Regions from separate parts of the Chroococcidiopsis sp. [FACHB-1243] genome, predicted to be linked through region 2. Evidence: riboswitches for the same ligand, from Rfam matches in the RefSeq annotation. Region 2 holds a riboswitch; the other holds the start of a gene.
The links. Region 2 has a riboswitch for cyclic di-AMP ahead of H6G17_RS15740 (hypothetical protein). Riboswitches for the same ligand answer to the same signal wherever they lie in the genome.
Positions count from the first base shown of each region.

Region 1 (11,021 bases), on a different contig from region 2:
GTAATCATATGGAAAACTGGCAGGCGATCGCTAGCACTATTACTTTCCTTAGTGTCATCTTTTTCGTGATGACAGAATGGATACACTTGACTATCGCGGCATTTTTAGGAGCATTAATTCTTGTTTTTACAAATGTGCTAACGCTAAATGAAGCAATTGGCTATATTGGTAATAGCTACTCTACTATTGCTTTGTTTTTTGGCGTAATGGTGTTGGTAAGAGCATTTGAACCTACAAAAGTTTTTGAATACTTAGCCACCCAAATTGTAATTTTAGCTAAAGGACAAGGCAAGCGCTTGCTACTGGGAATTGTGGCAATTACAACTCCAATTTGCGCTTTTTTGCCCAATGCTACAACAGTTATGTTACTAGCACCGCTGATTCCTCCGATTGCTGAGGAAGTAGGGGTAAACTTTGTACCGCTACTCATTTTAATGGTATTCGTAGCCAACAGTGCCGGATTACTAACATTGGTAGGAGATCCAGCTACATTTATTGTCGGAGATGCCGTAAACGTCAGCTTTATTGATTACCTCTCGCGCCTCAGTTTAGGTGGAGTTATTGCAGTTATTACTGTGATTGCAATGCTACCATTTCTATTTCGTAAAATTTGGCATAAAGATTTAGAAGATTTAGAACATCTCCCCCATCCAAAAATCAATCATCCTCAAGTTTTAACATTAGGAATTGTTTTGATTGCTGGTGTTTTGATATTCTTTGTTATTGGGGAAATGTTACCAATTCCAATTTCTCCTGCTGCGGTAGCTTTATTAGGTGCAGCTTTAGCCTTGTTACTGTCGCATCATAGCAAAATTGATACAGTTAATAATATTTTGCGAGATGTCGATTGGAGTACGTTAATATTTTTTATGTCCATTTTTGTCTTAATTGGTGGACTAGAGAAAACTGGAGTCGTGACTAGCCTTTCTGGTGTTTTAGCAGTCATTTTAGGGAAAAATATTGCTTTAGGTTCGCTAGCGTTACTCTTCTTTGTTGGTATAGTCTCAAGCGTCGTGCCAAACATTCCTTTGGTTGTGGCAATGGTTCCGTTACTCAAACAGTATGTAGTCAATATTGGTTTAGCATCACCAGCGATCTTAGATAAAAGTTTTACAGGAGATTTACCAGCAGAAGTCTTACCTCTGTTTTACGCCATGATGTTTGGTGCAACGTTAGGTGGAAATGGAACTTTAGTGGGGGCTTCTTCTAATATAGTTGCTGCCGGAATTGCCGAACAACACGGGCGGCGAATTTCATTTAAAACCTTTCTTAAATATGGTTTGCCCGTGATGGCAGTTCAATTAATAACTGCTGCTATATACGTTACAATTCGGTTTTTGATTTAATTGGTCATTTGTCATTTGCGATTTGCGATCGCCACTCAAAAAACTCTAATCGCCGCCTTACTAATTACCAAATAAATACATATATCTATAGAATGATTGACGGTAGAGAAATAGTGATGATATCTTAGGACAGTTAGAGTAAGTCAGCCTAATTTAGTCTTTCATCTGCATATAGATGACACTAAAGCGGAGGAACCAATTTAAGGGGCTTATCTTAGATTTAAGAGGGACATCTCTCAGTCCTAGCCCGTCAGCTAACTTCGTAGGCATTGAGAGGAGACTGAAGAGTAAGCATTATTTCATTAATGTTCTGAACTCATCAGTGTTCCTATCTGGTACTACTCGATTTTACGTACCTGCGATCGACTCTGAGGAGTATCAATATGATATTTCAGTTAAATCTTGCTACTCTAGCAGTAGCCGGACAAGCTGCGTGGAAAAGGGTTAGACCGATTGTTGTCAGGGATGCTGTTCTGTTACCTGCCGCTGGTTTCTTAGGCATCATTATTTTGTGGTGGGCGATCGCTCTTGTCAATCCCGAATTAATGCCTACTCCACCACAAGCACTAGTAGCGAATTTAGACTACATTCTCAACCCATTTTACCAACGCGGTCCAGGCGATTTAGGCATTGGCTGGCTGTTGTTGGCAAGTCTGCGACGAGTATTAATCGGATTTGCATTAGGCGCAGCAGTAGCAATTCCTGTTGGCTTCCTGATTGGAATGTCAAAGCCAGCAATGATGGCACTCAATCCCATTATTCAAATCTTCAAACCCGTATCGCCTTTAGCGTGGTTGCCGATCGCCTTAGCAATTTTTAATTTGGCAGATCCATCGGCAATTTTTGTAATTTTTATTACTTCTTTGTGGCCCACAATTATTAATACAGCCTTGGGTGTTTCTAGCGTATCGAAAGACTATATCAACGTTGCTAGAGTTTTAGAAATGCCACGTTGGAGACAGATAACTAAAATTATTTTGCCCGCTAGTTTACCTTATATTTTTACAGGCTTGCGAATTAGTTTAGGTATCGCTTGGCTGGTAATTGTTGCTGTAGAAATGCTCACAGGTGGTGTTGGGATTGGCTTTTTTGTCTGGGATGAATGGAGTCGCCTCAATCTCAGTTCCGTCTTCCTCGCAGTATTGGTAATTGGCTTAACAGGCTTACTGCTAGACTTCGCCGTTGCCAAAATTGAATCTCTAGTCATCCACCGCCGCCCCGCATAAATTTGCGCATGTAGAGACGTTACATGTAACGTCTCTACTATTTGTCTGGCAAATGACCAATGACCAATGACAAATAACCATGAACAACTGGACGCGACGCGAGTTTTTAGCAGGAATAGGCGCGACAGCGGCGGGAATGTCGCTGGGTGGTTGCGCGATTAGCGGCGACAGAAGCGCCACAGGACTTACAGCAGAAGCCGCAGCGATCGAACAAATTGTCGATCCGAAAACCTTAGAAAAACCAAATTTGACCGTAGGTTACGTACCAGTCAACGACTGCGCCCCATTTGCGATCGCTTGGCAGAAAGGATTTTTCCGCAAGTACGGACTAAATGTCAAACTCAACCGCGAAGCTAGCTGGGGAACTTCGCGAGATGGCATCATCTTCGGACGTACCGATGCTGCTCCCGTTGTCAGCGGCGCTGTCACCAACGCCAGGACAGGGGCAGAAGGCGCACGTCATGCTCCCCTGTGTGCGGCAATGACGATCCACCGTCACGGCAACGCTATGACCATGAACCGCGCCATGTGGGATGCAGGTTTGCGTCCCTGGCGGGAGTACAACGGCAATCTAGAAGAATTCGGGCGCGATTTTCGCAATTATTTTGACAACCTGGCTTCAGAGAAGCGAGTCTGGGCAGTCGTGTTGAGTTCTGCCATCTACGAATATTTCGTCCGCTACCTCTCAGCGGCGGCGGGTGTCGATCCAACCAAAGAATTTCGGATTATCATCATTCCTCCCCCCCAAATGGTAACGAACGTGCGGATTGGGGCGATGCAAGCTTATATGGTTGCCGAACCCTGGAACACTCGCGCCATTACAGGAAATGAGGGTGTAGGTTTTACCTTTGCCCAAGGTAAAGAAGTGTGGCAAGGACATCCAGATCGATTGCTGGGGGTGATGGAAAGCTTTATTACCAACTACCCAAAAACATATCGATCGCTAGTTAAGGCAATGATTGAAGCCTGTCAGTATTGCGGTAGACCAGAAAATCGGGAAGAAGTTGCTAAAGTCATTTCACAACGTTCCTTTACTGCGGCTAAGCCGAAATTGACCCGCGCTGCGATCGTTGGAGAGTACAACTATGGTGGTTTCGATGACAAAAAGCGGCTGGTCAAAGCACCGGAAACAACAGTCTTTTTCGATTATCCCGCTCACCTTGCCACAATACCAAACGACCATTCCACCTTTTTATGGCAGTCTCAAAGTTTGTGGTTAATGACTCAATCGGTACGGTGGGGACAAATCCCAGAAGTTCCCAAAAATGCCGAAGCTGTAGCCCGAAAAGCATGGAGAACCGATTTATACCGCGACATCGCCGCCGAAATGGGAATTGAATGTCCAAAAGAAGATTACAAAATAGAACCAGCCACAGCTTTTCTTGACAAAAAAGCCTTCGATCCTAGCGATCCAGTGGGATATCTCAACAGTTTTGAAATTAGAGCAAATCGCCCAAAATCTTTCTTTTTGTCTAGTTAATAGTAGTTAGTAGTTGGTATTTTCCCTACTCCCTATAATCTTATGACCAAATCCACAAGTTTTTATCCTAACCAAAACGAACTTGACTATAATTCTCGTAACTTCCTAGAAATTAAAAACCTCGTCAAATCTTATCGCAATCCTAATGGCAGTGAATTCGTCGTGCTAGATGGCATCGATCTGACTATAGCGGAAGATGAGTATATTTCTATTATCGGTCACTCTGGCTGCGGTAAATCAACTCTACTGAAAATTGTGGCTGGGTTAGAAAAAGCTACTGCCGGATCGGTAAGGCTGGAAGGGAGAGAAATCCGCAAACCAGGCGCAGAAAGGATGATGGTGTTTCAGCAATATTCCCTATTACCGTGGTTAACAGTACGGGAAAATGTTAGGCTCGCAGTAGATGAAGTGATAAAAAATGCTAGCCGTGCCGAAAAAATTAGCATTGTGAACGAACACTTAGCAATGGTGAATTTAACAGCGGCAGCAGATAAGTATCCTGATGAAATATCGGGAGGAATGAAACAGCGAGTAGGAATTGCACGAGCTTTAGCAACTCGTCCGAAAATGTTACTAATGGACGAACCTTTCGGAGCGCTAGATGCTCTCACTCGCGGGAAATTACAAAGACAAGTCTTAGATATTTGGGAACATCAGCGACAGGCGGTGATGATGATTACTCATGATGTAGAAGAGGCAATTTATATGTCCGATCGCATTGTTTTAATGACAAATGGTCCCAACGCTAAAATTGGCGAAATCATCGACGTTCCCTTTCCTCATCCACGCGATCGCCATGCCATGCGACATTCAACAGAATACGTGGAATTGCGCGATCGCGCTTTAGATTTTCTCGATCGCTATTTCACCCAAGACGAATAATTTGTCAGAAGTCAGGAGTCAGAAGTCAGGAGTCAGAAGCTAGAAAAATGTATATCTATCTAGATTCTCCCTTGTCCCCCTTGTCCCCCTTGTCCCCCTTGTCCCAATTTTGAATGCGTGAATTTTGAATTTTGTCTCCCTCCACTTACCCAAAGGAAAAACTGTGAACCTCAAACCCATTCTGGCGCGGCTGCAAAATGCTCTAGGTAGTCAAGACGTACACAACCTGATTTTGCGGATGCCAACAGGATATCAAACTCAGAATAATACATCCGAGCGATCGCTAAATTTAGTTGTCGGTTATGACGGTTCTCCTGACAGCCAAGCAGCGTTAGATCTAGCTTTATTAATTGCTCATCAAACTCGCTTGGCGACTCAAAACCAAGTCACAATTCACGTTGTTTATGTCTTAGATGAAGTACAAATAGAGTTACTGACTAAAATTTATAGTTCTAGCTCCTCAAAAGCTTATCGTCGAGAACAAAAGAAATCTGTACCTGTTGCCACTTTCTCTGGAACTCAGGCACTCGCAACTAAATCTAAAACAGTTTTGTTAGCACAAGCAGACGAAATTTTATGGCGAGCGCGATGTTTAGCTGAAGCATGGAAAGGTACGTTTGTAGCTCATCTACGATTTGGTTCTTTAGCTACGGAACTCAAAAATATTGTAGAGACTGAAACAGCAGACATACTGCTGTTAGGTTGTCGTTCTCAAAATAGTCTAGTGATTCGACAGTTAGATCCAAGTCTTCCCTGCGCGATATTAGGAATTTCTGAATAAATGCATAAAATTTATCCAGCCAGAAGTCTAATATGTTTTTAGGAGACTTTTCAAACTTTGCGAGGATAAAAAAATATGAGCGAAGTTAAAAAAGTTGCGATCGTGACGGGAACAAATCGCGGTTTGGGTTTAGAAACTTGCCGTTAATTAGCAAAACAAAATATTAAAGTTATTCTAACTAATTGTGTGGCTGGCAACTTTAGCGGATGATGAATCCACAAGCAGCTTTTTCCGCGATCGCCAACCGATAGAGTGGTAATCTGAACTTATGGCGATCGCATCCGCTCTCTATATTATTGCTCTGATTTGACTGCCCTCGCGCAAACAATCAGCGGGAAACGCGGATCGTTATATTCCAATTTCGCCTTAGCAAAATCATAAGCTACCATGCCTCGGAGTTCTCCAGCAGCTACAAGAGAATTTCCATAAGTTTGTATGTCGATTTGTTCGGCAAGAAAAGATTTAGCTAAGATGTAGTGCAAACCGCGAGCTGTAAAGCGCCAGTATTCGGGATAGGCAGGATAATTGATTGTAATATTCGGTACGGCAATCAGTAATACACCCCCTGGCTTCAAAATACGATGCATTTCTGAAACGATTTTTTCTGGTTCTGCAATTATGTGTAAAACATACGTACAAATGATACAGTCATAAGTATTACTGGGTAGATCGTTTGGTTGAGTTAAATCGGCAACAATAGTTGCATTTGGAATATAATCCTTGTTTAAAACATCTAGCTTGGTAATCTGCTCCCTAAACTGAGATGTATAAGTATCGTCTTGAAATTCTAGGCAATCACCTTTAATATCTGCCGCCAATTTTTGTAAATACCAATCTAAATAAACGCGATGAGCGCTAACTCCTCTCTCACACCAGTTTTCTGCTAAAGGCTGCACGCCTGTCTGTAGTAGCTCTACTCTTGTTTTGAGCATAAATAAAGGTTTTAATGCTTGCTTGGCAGATTGCTTAAAACTCTTTGGTAGCAGTTGTTTTCCATTATTAAATGTTTTCTTGAGCTGCTCAGAAAAACCTTTTCTCTTAGGTGGAAAAAGCTGTCCAATACTATCAAATTGGCTCACAATCTATCTCCTTATACCTGATTAAAATGGCTACACTTTTAGATCGCTAATATCAGAAACCTAGCGATGTTAAAGAATGTATTTATCAGCAATAATGTACTTGAAACTTAAAATTGATAAGCTGACAAGTCAACTCCGTTCGTATGAGTTGCAAAGCTCTAATTCAGCTTAAATTCGTATTATAGAGTGCAATTCTATAGCTACAAATCTTGTGCGATCGAGCTAAGGTATATATCAATTCGCAACATTTTTAACTCTGTATGTCAGGTATATATGACTAGAGTTATTCCAACTTATAAAATTACTATTATGGTGGCGTAAGTAAAATTTGCATATCTGTGCGCTGGTTTAGAGATAAATACTGCTGTAATGTAGGAGCAATTTGCCTATATGTTAATAAGTTAAAAACTGCATAACTTTAATTCCTCTATCGCTAGGTGGAAACACAATTAAGTATAGACAATAATTTTATACGTGATTAAAAAAGCTGAATTTAACTGACTTTATATGTATGCAACAGAGGCGCGATCGAATCTATAGTATTTCTACACACCGATCGCCATCACAACATAGAAACGGGATTAAGCCACTGTACGATTGTTTGTCTTAGCTGTCTTAAATCGCGAGAAAACTCTTGCTTAAACCACTGTCCTACTGCATCGAGAGGTGTAAAGTTAGAACCAGTTTGCCATTGTAGGTCTTGACTTAAAGGCGTGGTATGAGTACCGCTGAGGGTTTTTAATGTCACCATCCCCGGAAAGCGTTGATGCAGCAACTTCACCAAAGCTTCAGACTGATCGATCGTGTCATTGGTAAACTTGATCGCTAAGTTGCGGCGAACTTCGTAACGAGTTTGCAACAGAGTATTGGTTTCCAGGGGTGAAGGAGTAAACTCGACAGAGAAGCCTGGATTAAAATTCAACTGCTGTACTAAGGGGATAGCATCTCGCGCCGCATAATTATTGAAAGAAATGAGGATATTACCAGCGCGTTCAACATTGAACAGACTGCCAATCAATAGATGGAGTTTACACCCCATACTATGCCCTACACCGTAAATTGGTAAATAGCGGCTGCGGAGGAGAGATTTAGCGTAAAGTTGTCCGATCGCGTTTTCAAAACCGTTCAGTACCGAGCGGGCGATCGCAGTATGATCTAGAGTGTTGACAAACGGCGTAGCAACGACAACGTAATTTTCCTCAGCGAGTTGTTCTAAGAGCCAGCGATACGTCAGTTGAGGTGCAGTAGCGACAAACGCACCGCCTAAAAAATGCACGATCCCGATTTGTTTGTGGGGAACTAAAACCCAGTTCCCAGCAATTTCTTTCCATTCCATGAGCTTAGGGAGTGGGGAGTAGGGTTTTAGGTATTAGCTTTATCTACCCAAACTTTCATATTCTTCAATTGTACTGCACCAAATTGGGTAACTAAGGCAACATCTGCCGCATCTCGTCCATAGGCGATCGCAATTCTATTACCCCTTGGTTCTTTTTGGGTAGCATCAAACGTATACCAACGTCCACCTACAAACGTTTCAAACCATGCGTGCAGATCCATCGGATCTAACTCGTAAAGATATCCTACTACCATCCGTGCCGGAATATTCAAACTGCGGCTTAAGGCAATACCCAAATGGGTAAAATCGCGACAAACCCCTACTTTTTGCTCGGCTGTATCCACAGCAGAAGTAGAAGCATCGCTCGTACCGTAGCGATATTCTATATTTTGCTGAATCCAACTGCGAATCGCCTCTACTTGATCGTATCCAGGTGCAGCATCGCCAGCAATCTCATTTGCTAAATCTCCCAAGCAATCTGCTTGACAATAGCGACTGGGTAAAAGAAATTGCAGCGTACCTTCCGGTAAATCCTGTACCAACACATACGGCGCGCCTGGTTGAGTATCAATTTTATCTGCGGTGTCTACTTCAGCTGTAGTTTGTACCTGAAATGAACCTGGAGGCGCTACCATTCGCTGACACAAATTACCATAACTATCGGTATACTCTATAACTTGTGCGCTGGGTTCGATGATGTATTCCTCTCGCATCACCCATTGTCCCAATCCACTGCGAGGTCTAAGCATGAAAATGAGTGGAGTTGGCGCGTTGACTTCATATGTAATTTGACACCCTGCACTCAGTCGCATTCCTACCTCCTAGTGACTTAGTTTATAAGTCTTTACATATATGATAGTTAGTACAAAAACTATATTATTAGCTAGCTTCTTAGGAGGTATTTTATGATTCTTGAGGCAGTAATGCTGAATGTCAAGTCAGAAATGGAAAGCGATTTTGAAGCAACTTTCATACAGGCTTCCAGAATTATTTCCTCTATGAATGGGTATTTATCCCACGAATTACATAAATGTATAGAAATTAAAGGGAAATATTTATTACTTGTTAAATGGAAGACTTTAGAAGCTCATACAGTTGAATTTAGAAAATCTCCTGAATATCAACAATGGAAAAAACTACTACACCACTTTTACGATCCATTTCCAGTAGTCGAACATTTTGAAAAAATTCAACCGTAAGGTGGGCATTGCCCACCTTACTATTGCCTACTGAGAAGAACTTTCGCTTGTAGTTGTATCTTGACCTAACGTACCCTCAGCAGGTGGTGTTTGAGATTCGGTAGTAGCACTGTTATTCTGTTGAGGTTGAGTTGTTTCAGCTTCAGTTTCAGGCTGTGTAGGAACGGGAGTTGTCGTGTTTTCGTTCTGCTGTGGAGTAGATGCTGGCGATTGCAGAACTGGAACTGGAACTTCCTTAATTCTCTCAATTATCGTTTGTTTTTCCGAACTGCGATCGACCGTAGAAGATTCTGTGTTTGGTTTGTCGCTAGGTACGGGAACGAGAACAGGTTGTGGTGTCGATGTAGATGCTTGAGGGGATTGATTCAAATACCAAATGACTCCCGTACTCAAAGCTGCAATTGTTGTTAGCAGAATTCCTAAAAGCAAACCTCTCGCTGCATTTTCATTATCTCTTACAGTTGATGCTCTCTCTTGAGTGCTGCGTTCTGCAACTCGCCCATGTACGTATCCGTGTTGATAAGAATCATTAGATTCAGTCGTTTTTGTCACATTAACATGGGTGTTACCGTTAGCATCTTGATAAGACTCTTGACGCACTTCACGGTTATAGCTATTGCCTGGGTTTAGATTAGACATGATTTCAATAAAACTCCTTTCAAGTAATTTATTGTGTTATTTGCTACTTGAGTTTAGATAAAATCAGCATAATCCCTGAAATCAAACGAGTCACTCTATCCCCAGAAGGGATCTCTTTCAAGCTATTCCTCTATCTTGAGAAGGATTATTCAAGAAAAAGCTGAGATTCCGTAATTTCTAGTAGTTGCGTTGTGTCTTTATATTTTTGTAGTTAGACGCAGTTTGATAATTAGAGCTTTTACATGGGAATCATAAATTGTAGAAGACTTACAAATCTAGATTCAGGATAAAAATGACACAAGGTGGTAGAGCAAATAAATCAGGTAATGTGTTAGAAAAAAATGTTGAAGCAACCTTATTAGCACACGGATACGTTCAAGTAGATAAGAAATTACAGAGAAAAAAACTCTTGCCAAGCCTGCTCACCTCAACTAATCTATCTAAAAGATATGCAAGACAGGTTTACGTAGGACAAGGAATATATGGTACTGATATTTATGTAGCAGTTCATACACTCTCTAGTTTTATTAGTTGGGCTAACAATCATCTTTAATATGAAGTTACTAATAACTCATTAATTTTTCCTCTTCTCTCAGCTTTAGAATTAATAGCTCTGGCTGCTAAAACTTTGTGAATTTTAAAATCTTGATACAATTCTTGAATGAAAGAACAATCAGAGTTAGATAACATGACCTCAACCCCACGCCGAGCTAATTCTGCAAACGTATCTCTCAATTTAATCTGATCGTTTTCATTAAAAGAGTAACGACTATAACCCGTGAAACTACTAGTCTCGCTCAGAGGATGATAAGGTGGATCGAAATAAACAAAATCCTCTGCCGTTTTAGCAAATTCTAAAATAGCGTCAAAAGGTCTAACTTCTATTGCTACAGATTGAAGAGAATCTGAAACTAAACGTAATAACTCTACATTACAAATAGTAGGATTTGTATATCTCCCCATTGGGACATTAAATTCGCCTTTGGAGTTTTCACGGTATAATCCGTTAAAACAAGTTTTATTCAAATAAATTAATCGCGCTGCCATTTCCAC
Region 1 is NZ_JACJQX010000012.1:114,105-125,125, forward strand. It holds gene H6G17_RS11240 (ArsB/NhaD family transporter) at 9-1,346, shown strand; cyclic di-AMP (ydaO/yuaA leader) riboswitch at 1,482-1,630, shown strand; gene ntrB (nitrate ABC transporter permease) at 1,730-2,572, shown strand; gene H6G17_RS11250 (ABC transporter substrate-binding protein) at 2,652-4,052, shown strand; gene H6G17_RS11255 (ABC transporter ATP-binding protein) at 4,095-4,934, shown strand; gene H6G17_RS11260 (universal stress protein) at 5,098-5,715, shown strand; gene H6G17_RS11265 (methyltransferase domain-containing protein) at 6,009-6,794, opposite strand; gene H6G17_RS11270 (DUF1350 family protein) at 7,357-8,130, opposite strand; gene H6G17_RS11275 (transglutaminase family protein) at 8,157-8,942, opposite strand; gene H6G17_RS11280 (antibiotic biosynthesis monooxygenase) at 9,036-9,329, shown strand; gene H6G17_RS11285 (hypothetical protein) at 9,357-9,968, opposite strand; gene H6G17_RS11290 (PD-(D/E)XK nuclease superfamily protein) at 10,261-10,521, shown strand; gene H6G17_RS11295 (DNA adenine methylase) at 10,518-11,021, opposite strand, start outside.
Region 1: another riboswitch for cyclic di-AMP. It lies ahead of ntrB (nitrate ABC transporter permease); the one in region 2 lies ahead of H6G17_RS15740 (hypothetical protein).

Region 2 (11,021 bases):
TCGCTACCTTTTCCTAATAAACCACCATACCAAACTTGCCCAGTCAATTGAGGCTGATAAGGATTGCTAATGTCATACTGACGAATATCTCCATGCAACCAGTTGGAAAAATAGAGATAGCGATCGTCCATTGACAGCAAAATATCGGTAATCAAAGAAGGCACGGGAATTTCCCAGTCTTGAACCTCTACGGATGGAACATCAATAACTTTCTCAACTGTCCATTGTCCATTCGATTTGTGCCAGTGCCAAATATTACTACTTAAGGCTGCACCAACATAGCCGTGTGTACTATCTGGGTTGTGATGAAAACGGACTTCTAAAGGAATTAAACCTTCTACACCTAAGTCAAAACTTTGAATAATTTCGTGTTTTTTCCAGTCCCAAAAATGCAATTGCTGACCGTAATTTCCGGCTGCGACATCGTTGAGGTCAAAACTAGGATAATACGTTTTAGGCGCGCCCCATTCGCTACTTACCATAATGTTATGGCGCGGCTGATACCAAAAGTCATAATTAAACTTCATCGTCGTGGCTTGTTGTTCCCAGCGTCCGACAATATCAAAGTTTTCATCGAGTAGCAAAAAGCCGCCAGGTGCATTCCCTTGACTATCACCTAGCATTGAAATCATGACATGTCCATCTGCTAAACAGTGGACTGTATGAGGGGCTGTTAAATTTGTTTTCGCTTTGATTTCTTCTGCTTCAATGACTTTATAAATTTGAGGCGATCGCGCCTCTTTTGTATCTACAATATAAATCCGGCTCGATCGCTGTCCAGGTACGATCGTAAAGCGACGAGATTTACTCGCGTCACCGTGACACGAACTACATGCATTCCAACCAAAATGATGTAACTCATCGCCTAAATAAGGCATGGGTAAGCGATGAATTACCTGAGAATATGTCGGAGAGTCAGGATCGACATCAATCGTCGCTAAATAATCTGGTGCTTCAATTCCCGTACCCGTATAAAGGGCGATCGCATACAATATCTTTTCTCTCTCTGCTTGCATCGCCACTTGGGGAGATGCATAGCCAGGACCGCAGCAAGCATGATTGGTCATTAGTCATTCGTCATTGGTGAGTGGCTGGTGACTAGTGACTAGTGGCTGGCGACTGGTGGCTAGCTTCTGAATATCTAGTTACTACTCACGCGATGTGCATTTTAATCTATCGCCCCCGATTTGGCGGGGGTTGGGCGATCGCAAGACTATACTACCTTGCACGAGATCCCCTCTAGCTCCCCAATCAAAGGAGAGAAACTGTTAGATACTAATTAAACTAGCATTAACTGCTAGGAATACCGTAATATTTTGGATTTTTTACAAATAGTTAATATACAATTCTTGATAATCTAGCTAGAAATACTTCACGGTTTGTAACTTTTATTGACAGAACGTAGGGAGCGTGGTTTAGGATGTAGTTAACCAGATTAAATAAGTCAGCCTAATCCAATCATAATTGGAGCGGAGGAACCGAATTCTGGGGCTTATCTCTGAGACAAACAGAGAGGGACATCTCTCAGTCCTAGCCCGTCAGCTAACTTCGTAGGCGTTGAGAGGAGACTGTAAAGATCGAAGATTTTCTAGATCGCATTCAGTGTCCTTGGCTGGTTTAAACCCGCTACGTTCTACCTGTACTTGGCGCTGAGGAAGCTTTTCCTATGGTAGCCAGAAGCAGGGAAGCTAGCCTACTAAGGAGAAATACCATGTTAAGAATTGGGGATTTTGTGCAACACAAGCAAACAGATCTAACTGGTGTTGTCATCGGTTACGGACATCAGATAATTGATGACATTTATTTGCCAACATTAGTGGTACATTTAGATCGAAGCAAAAGTTTCAGCCGCAAAGGTATTATGGAAGATCTATCTTCCAAGTGGTTGCCTGTGGAAACAAGAATGCATACTCATGCCGCATAGAGCTGAAAACTAGATTTTTGTTTCTGAGATTTTCGTGTCTGTTGTATTTTCCTGAGTTGTGAAGTGTAGGACTACCTGAGTCTGAATTGTCAGATTCAGGTTTTTTTTGCTCATACTGGATCGCACCGGATTTCTACCATAAATCCATCTGGATCGTAGCAGTAAACACCTCTACCTGTAGGGCGGCTGACGGGACCGTGGGCGATCGCAATTTGATTATCTTTCAATACTTCCACGGCGCGATCGAACAATTGCGGATCGATATCGAAGGCAAGATGATAGGCACGGGTAAAACTCCGTTCGGGATCGGGATCTGGTGGTGTTAACTCCGGTTCCCAGAACAAATCTAAAACCGTTCCATCTGGGGTGACGAAGTTAGCAACTTTGCCTTGCGCTACCAAATCGAGTAGAGTAGAGGGGATTTCATCGCCTGTCAGTTCGTGCAATCCCAGAATATGACAGTAAAAGTGGCGCGATGCTTGCATGTCTTTGACATTTAAGGCGATGTGGTGGACTCGCCGCAGGTTACCAGGTGCAAGGGTGCTGGGAGTAGTCATGATGAAGTCAGTCCTCGTAGGGGCGGGTTTTTGAAGATTCCTATACTAGGATAAATAGTTTTGCGGTTAAACCCGCCCGTACAGAAATGATGAAATCAGTCATCGTAGAGGCGGGTTTTTAGTAGGGTGCGTTGATTAACGCACCCTACAGGCTTACTTCGTTTTTTGTAGAGAGTTAGCAGAGTTCAAAGCCAAAGCAGAAACAATCAGTAACATACCTACAGATTCCGTAAGTCCCGGTTGTCTAGATTTTTACCACGAACCCCATGAATTCTTAAAGCATCGCTGAGAGTGGGACAATAATTAGGTAAGCCAAAGCTGCTAGGATTAATGACATTTTGATGAGTAAAATGGCGATATTGCAAACAAAATCTATCCCACTCTGCCATTTGAATGCGGAATAAAACTATAAATAAATTGGTCAAAGATGAATACAGAGGAATGCGGAAATAAATCTTTTTATTGAGATAAGTACAAATTTCTTCAATGGCTTGGTTAGCAGTTAATAGCTCTTGTCCGAGAACGTAGTGAATTGGTAGTTGGTAATTGGTAATTGATAATTGGTAATTGGTAGCTGCTTCCTTGTCCCTTTGTCCTTCTTCCCTACTCCCTGCTCCCCGCTCCCTGCTCCCTTTAATCAAATATTTGACGACTTGGGCAACATCTCGTCCGTGAATAAAATGGAAGCTGCCTTCTGTTTTGAAGAAACGGGCGATGTTAATCCACTTGACAACATCGGGTAAGCCAGCAGATAGGTGAGAGTATGGTTTCTGAGCGTCACCCCCTAGAACTAAGGTAGGAAATAGAACGGTAATTTTAGGGGCGATCGCTAATTCTGGTAATCTACTTAAAGTTTCGTATTTAGAACGGATATAATCTATGCCAAGTGACCCTGCTTCTTTTAACAAGTTATTTTGACGATCCAAAACGCTAGCTGTAGAAAAGTAAATGACCTGCTGACATTTTTCTGGATCGAGTAAATTTAATAGTTGAATTGTTTTATTAACGTTAATTTCAAAAGTATCTTTGCCACCCCAAACAGTAGCTACTAATACAGCAATATCAATTGTTTTCAGTAGATCGGCAAACTGTTCGATGTTAGCTAAATCGCCCTGTAATACTTTTACACCAGGGCGAGTAGTAATATCTATTTGTAATTTCTGAGGATTTCTAACTAGTAAATACAGTTCGAGATCGGTTTTCTGAACCAGGATTTCAGATAAATAGTGACCGATACATCCACTTGCACCAGTCACCAAAACTCGTTTTGAGGTTGTCATTTAATATTTAAGATTTTTAGCAGTTTCAAAGAAGAATCTGACATTATCTTCTGGAGTGTCGGGTAAGACACCGTGACCCAGATTGAGAATATGTCCTCTCGTACCTGCTTTTTTCACCGTATCGTAAATGCGATCGCGGATAAATTCATGAGAACCAAATAACACCCCAGGATCGAGATTTCCTTGCACGCCAATTTGATTCCCCAGTCTCGCCCGTGCGTCTGCCATATCTACAGTCCAGTCTACGCTGATTAGATCTGCTTTAGCTAGCGCCATTCTTTCTAATAAACCTGCACTTTCAGCTACCAAAAGAATCAGGGGTGTATCGGGATGGGTTTGTTTAACTTGTTGAAATACTCGCTGTTGATAGGGTAAAGCGAAAGTTTCGTAATCTTGAGGTGAAAGTTGACCTGCCCAAGAATCAAACATTTGTATGACTTGAGCGCCGCAGTCAATTTGGTAGCGAACGTAAATGGCGATCGCATCTGCTAGTTTTTCTAGTAGCTGGTGCAATACTGTCGGGTTAGAAAATGCCATACCCTTAATAATGGAATAGGTTTTAGAACCTTTTCCTTCAACTGCATAGGCTGCAAGCGTCCATGGCGCACCGACAAAGCCTAAAACTGTAGCTTTATTCCCGACTTCGGCTCGAAGTGCCTGTAATATCTCTTTAATAAAAGGTAAGGATTCTGCTGGTTCTAACTGACGCAAAGATTCAATTTGCGCTTGAGTCCGAATCGGCGAGTGAATGATTGGTCCCTTGCCTTCCGCAATGTCCATATCAATTCCCAAACCAGGCAACGGCGTGACAATATCGGAAAATAAAATTACGCCATCTGGTTGAAAAGCTCTCCAGGGTTGCAAAGAAACCTCAATCGCTACTTCGGGAATTTCAGAACGCTCCCGAAATGATGGGTACTTCTCGCGTAAATCTCGATACGCCTTCATATAGCGACCTGCCTGCCGCATCATCCATACTGGCGGGCGGTCTACTTCTTCTCCACGAGCAGCCCGTAGCAAGTGGGGAACCTGGGTTGCAACAACCATTCTTGCGCCTTGTAATCTTTCTGCAATTCTTTAGCGTATCATTTCACCATGCCATATTTACACCGGATTCTCGCGTAATACTATATGACAGTGGAATGTAAACTAATCACCATGCCATATTTACACCGGATTCTCGCGTAATCCAGTGGAATCTAAACTAGAGACTCTTAACCGCTGTCGAGCGCCATGCCATTTCTACCCGAGTAACGCACCAAAAACTGAGAGTGATGCGTTACGCAATCGTGCCTACGTAGATTTCAAAAATTAAATATGAGTCCTATAGATGACACGGTATAGCGTCGAGGTACTTTTTCGTAGAGTAGCATTAACCGCCAGACGCAGTACAAGTTAATAGCAGATTGGATGCGATCGCTATCCAAAAACCTTGTTAGAATTTACAAAAATATAATTTGTTTAATTTAAGTTAAACGATTTAATTAATCTTGATGTTGTCGATATTGTCGAGCTTTTGTAACATAGAAGATGAGCTATCTTTAGTTAGTTAGATAAGTATTTTTTGTTACCGTCGATCGCACAAACACAATTATATATTTGTATTTGCTGGATATATTGAGTAAAAATTAATGCAATCCAGTTAATAAGATCTGGCGATGGGCAAAATAAATAATTTGCTAGCGTCATAAAATTAGTTGACAAGCAAAAAGCAAGAACCAGTAATTAAGAATCAAAAGAATTGCCCTACCTCCGAAAATATACTTCTTTAGATAGATCGGACAAATAGACAAGCAAAACTCTCAGTAGAGATACTGAACTCTATTATTCGCTATACCTGTAAATATAGTATCCGTGGTCTTGCTACTAAAGAAGACAGTATTTTTGAATGCCGATCGAGGGAAGAAATATGTATAATAAGGCTGACTTTTTAAAACAGTACGTAGCGCAAACACAAATTGTACGGGAAGTAAAGCTGAGCGAACAAACTGTAAATGAAACAAAATCACCTCAGTTTAATACTTCCGATCTGCTCATGCTTTTAGGTCCGATTGGCTTTATTATGGGCTGGACAATTTTGTTTTTAATGCTATCTAAAATTGGAGTTGCGGCGCGAGATGAACTCTTGTTTACAATCAAGCGCTTTCAAAAAGTACCCTGTCGAAACTGTCAATATTTTACCAACAATCCTTATCTCAAGTGTGCTGTCAATCCTTGTGCCGTTTTAACAGAAGAAGCACTGAAATGCTCTGACTATAGACCAGCGGAAAAGGTTGAAGAATTAGACGACGAAGACTATTAGAAAAAGGCAAAAGACAGAGGACATAGGATTAACTTTTAGCTTTTGACTTTTAATTTAGTTAATATTTGCCATAATCGCGTTGCAAATCGAACAGAACTTTCTCGGCATACCACTGAATAGTTCTACCAGGATTCCGGTCTTTCGCTGCACTGAGGAGTCTATTTGCGGCTTGGCGATCGCCATGTAACAGTAGCAAGAGTTTTTTTTGTAGCGGGCGGGAAACCTGTTCTATCCTAATGGCAGTATCGCGATCTCCACTTCCTTCGCTATCATATGGTTTTTGGCGGCGAGGTGATGAAAATGGGGTAGTTCTGCCATGCTTTTTTGGCTGTATCCATCTGAGTCGGCGGCGAGATTGTTGAGAACGATAATAAGCAAACATTAATCCGAATATGATTGCAAATACAATTACTACACCTAGTAATACAAAAAGTTTCTGCATAGATATGACGGTAATAGCGAGTAAACTGAATTCGTGCTGCGAGTAGACAGCTATGAATATTCTGTATTGATAGTTCCCAATTTGTTACAAAATTTACTTCTATATGTCGTATCAATACTTAAAGCTTCAATGAATTTTTTTCAGAAAAATAACTTTTCGTCTCTGTTGCCGTCGCTGAACTCTCAAGTTTGGATTTTGGCAAGCGGTCGTTTCCTCTCAAATGTAGGTACGGGGTTTACCCTGTTTTACGCGCCAATTTTTTTCGTCAACCAAGTCGGCTTATCTGCCATTGCAGTCGGTTGGGCGTTGGGTAGTGCTTCTATTTCTGGAGTTGTGGGACGAATTTTGGGGGGAGCATTTTCAGATTCGCAGTTTTGGGGTCGTCGTCGCACTCTCTTACTATCAGCAGCGATCGCGGCGATCGCCTGTTTTGTCCTCGCCATTACTCCAGATTTCACCACTTTAGTTATCGGCAACTTACTATTGGGACTGGGACAAGGCTTGTATTGGCCCGCAACTGAAGCTGTTGTTGCCGATGTCACATCCACCGACCAACGCCGCGAAGCTTACGCCGTGACTCGCTTAGCCGACAATCTCGGGTTAGGGATGGGAATTGTATTTGGTGGAGTTTTGATTGGGACGACAGGAGCTTATCGAGCGCTATTTATTTTAGATGGGTTATCGTTTCTAATTTTCTTAGCCGTTGTCTATTTTGCAATCGCCGAAACTCGACCGCAGGAGAATCAAACTGGAACGTTTGCGCCTGGGAGTTGGCAAATAGCCTTGAGCGATCGCAGTTTGTTAGTGTTTGCGATCGTCAATATTATTTTTACAACTTACATCGCCCAGCTACACAGCACTCTACCCCTTTATCTGAAAAATTTTGTTCCAGTTGGCAGTAGAGGTCAAGGATTTACTGAAACTACAATCAGCATTTTATTCGGCTGGCATATGGCTATGGCGATCGTGACTCAGTTACCTGTGGCACGCGCTTTAAAACGTTTTACTCATCCTCAAGCTTTAACAATCTCTGCCTTGATGTGGACTTTAGGCTTTTTCTGTATTTGGATAACAGGAACAGTTGCTAGTGGTCAAATCACTTGGGCAATTTTAGCTTTAAGTCTACTGGCGATCGCCACTGTTGCTTACACTCCCTCTGCTTCCGCATTGATTACAGAACTCGCACCTCCAGCTCAAATTGGGATCTACTTTTCCATCAACTCTCTATGCTGGGCAGGCGGGTATTTCATCGGACCACCCTTGGGTGGATGGGCATTAGACCAGTCAGCCGCGATCGCAGATAGTTTTTGGTTAGGTTCAGCCCTTAGCGTGGCGATCGTCGTGGGAATTTTACAGTATTTACGCCGCTTATTAGGGAGCAGGGAGCAGGGACGAGCAGGGAGCAGGGGAGCAGAGGGGTAAAGGGAGTAACTACCAATTATCAATTACCTATTCCCACTGATAACAGATAATTACAATCAGGGGAAATACGCAAGGCAAAAGTTAATTTGGAAGAATAAAATTAATTGCCTTCCAGTTAAGTCTTGAAGAGGCTGCGATCGCAGCCGATTGATGTATTTGTGAAAGACAAATGCAAAAATTTTTCATGCCTAGATCGGTAGGTATTTGTTTACCTGTCCGCAGCTTTGCTGTTTTTCGTCAGAAATGAAGTTTATAATTAAGTATCAATTTACTTCCTGGTTGCCACAGCTTAATTCACAAGTTTGGATACTAGGAATCGGTCGTTGTATTTCCCAATTAGGTATTGGTTTTACCTTATTTTATACAACCATATTTTTTGTCAATCAGTTAGGATTTTCTGCCACTAGTGTTGGTTTAGCTTTAGGAGGCGCATCAGTTGCAGGCATATTGGGTCGGTTGGTGGCAAGTTCTTTATGCGACTCGTCTGTGTGTGGTCGCCGTCGAACTCTATTACTTTCTGCCACGTTAAGTGCGATCGCCGCAGCCATCTTAGCAGCAACCAATAGCTTTGCACTCTTAGTTATCGGGAATTTACTGTTGGGGTTTGGACAGGGTTTGTACTGGCCCACTATTGATACTGTCATCACCGATTTAATTTCTCCCTCACAATGCCAAGATACTTTTGCCGTGATGCGAGTCATGGACTATGTAGGTTTAGGTGTAGGAATTCTTCTAGGTGGGGAGATAGTCGGTTTAACAGGCGCATATAGAGCGTTGTTTTTGTGCAACGCTGTAGGATTTGTTGTTTTCTTCATGCTGGTCTATACAAAAGTTACAGAAACTTACCAACCGCAGAAATCAAGTTCTCGAATTAAAGGCAATTGGTCAGCAGCATTGAGCGATCGCTGTCTTTTGGTCTACGCGATCGCTAATACGATGGCGGTTGTATATGCCTCGCAGTTTCAAGCCGTGCTACCTCTATACTGGAAAAACTTCGCCGTCGCAGATAGTACGGTCGAGCAAGGATTTTCAGTCACCACAATTAGCATCCTGTTTGGCTGGCACGTTCTTTTAGCGATTGTGTGTCAATTGCCAATTACCCGTGCTTTGAAGCGCTGGAGTCCCCCTCATGCAATGATCTTTTCTACCTTAATGTGGGCATTAGGTTTTGTTGTCATTTGGGTGACAGGTATTGCTCCATCGGTTCGCCTTGGCTGGGCGATCTTAGCAACAGAAATTTTTGCGATCGCTGCCGTGTCTTTAACTCCCGCTGCGGTATCAATCGTAAACAGCTTAGCTCCCTCCTCACAACGCAGCGTTTATTTCGCGATCAACTCCCTCTGTGGTTCGCTCGGGTACATCATCGGTCCTCCTTTAGGAACGTGGGTATTAGATCGATCGCCTCAGATGGCAGATAGATATTGGTTGTTTTTAGCTGCGAGTACAGTATTCACGATCGGCATTTTGCAATACCTGCATCGTTTGTTGCAACAGCGAACAGTTGTCAATTATCAGTAACTAGTAGCTGGTGGCTGGTGGAACCAGAATTGCTCCCCCTGCTCCTCTGCTTCGTTCCTTGCACCGAAACGCTCCCTACTCCCTGCTCCCTCATGTGGACTGATGTAATTAGCATATTTCTCAAGTCAAATTGCCCTTTATGTCAGCGTCCGACTGGGAAAGTATTCTGTGTTGATTGCACGAGACAACTACAACGCTGTCAACTAAGCGATCGCCATGTCCGTTCTACAACAGAAATCCCAGTATTTGCTTGGGGAATCTATGGAGGAGCGCTCAAACGGGCGATCGCGGCTCTAAAGTACGAGAAAAAATCTCAAATCGCTCAACCGTTGGGGTTCTGGCTGGCTGATGCTTGGTTAAATCTTCCATCGACTTCAAGCCAGCTAATTGTCGTTCCGATTCCACTGCACGCAACTAAGTTAAGCGATCGCGGTTTCAACCAAGCAGAGTTATTAGCGCGGAGTTTTTGTCAGATGACGGGGCTAAAATTGCGATCGCAGGGATTGGAGCGCACGCGCCAAACTGTACGCCAGTTTGAATTACCTGGAAAAGAGCGAGAGCAAAATGTAGCTGGAGCTTTTCAATTAGGAGTGGATTTTCGCCGCCGTCCTGTCAGTCCGGTTTTGATCTTAGACGATATCTATACTACTGGTGCGACAGCTCTCTCAGCCGCACAGACTTTGCGCCAAGAAGGGATTAAAGTTTTTGGAGTCGTGGCGATCGCTGCTACCTTGAAAGGAAAGGGCTAAAAATCACAAATCTTATTTGCCCAAAACTTTAACTATACCAATACCACCAAAGTAGAGCGCCAGCACCGCACCCGCGAGCAGAGATTGAGTTATCGGATCGGTAGAGGGTGTTAATACTGCTCCCAAGACTACCGCACCTAGCAAGACAAAGCGCCATCCCGACAGCATTTTGGCAGAAGATACAATACCCAATATACCGAGTAAGGCTTGGATAATGGGAATTTGAAACGCTAAACCGATGCTGAACATGAACAGCAAGACAAATTCAAAGTAGCGATCGATCGACCATAGTTGTTCTACTACATCTGCTCCGTAGCTGATGAAGAAATTTAATGCAGCTGGAATTAGTACCAGGTAAGCAAAGGCTAATCCGGCTCCAAACAGCACGGTAGAACCTAAAACAATTGGTGCAATTAAGCGGCGTTCGCGGCGTGTCAATCCTGGTAAAACAAACTGGACGATCTGGTAGAGGATGAATGGACTGGCTACCAGTAAACCGCTGTAGCCTGCGACTTTGATCGAAACAAAAAAGTATTCGCCTGGAGCCAGTTGTAGAAACTTAACTCCCTGTGCTGGCACTTCTAATAATCTAACAATCGGTTTGACGGCTATGAAACAGCCAATAACCCCTACGACTACAGCAATTAGGGCATAGAAAATCCGCTGCCGCAACTCCTCTAGATGCTCGAACAGGGACATTTCCACTTCGTCAGGCAGTTCGTTCAGATAAGAATCTTGCTCTTGAACCGCTGGCTCGATGTCATTATTTACATCTGCCTGAGATGCAGTGTCAACTTCAGAGGGTGGTGTCATTACTCAAGCCATTT
Region 2 is NZ_JACJQX010000019.1:86,407-97,427, reverse strand. It holds gene H6G17_RS15745 (selenium-binding family protein) at 1-1,067, opposite strand, end outside; cyclic di-AMP (ydaO/yuaA leader) riboswitch at 1,437-1,572, shown strand; gene H6G17_RS15740 (hypothetical protein) at 1,712-1,924, shown strand; gene H6G17_RS15735 (VOC family protein) at 2,035-2,481, opposite strand; gene H6G17_RS15730 (NAD(P)-dependent oxidoreductase) at 2,700-3,761, opposite strand; gene hemE (uroporphyrinogen decarboxylase) at 3,762-4,808, opposite strand; gene H6G17_RS15720 (hypothetical protein) at 5,671-6,063, shown strand; gene H6G17_RS15715 (hypothetical protein) at 6,122-6,505, opposite strand; gene H6G17_RS15710 (MFS transporter) at 6,635-7,927, shown strand; gene H6G17_RS15705 (MFS transporter) at 8,171-9,445, shown strand; gene H6G17_RS34145 (hypothetical protein) at 9,432-9,560, opposite strand; gene H6G17_RS15700 (ComF family protein) at 9,538-10,194, shown strand; gene tatC (twin-arginine translocase subunit TatC) at 10,207-11,007, opposite strand.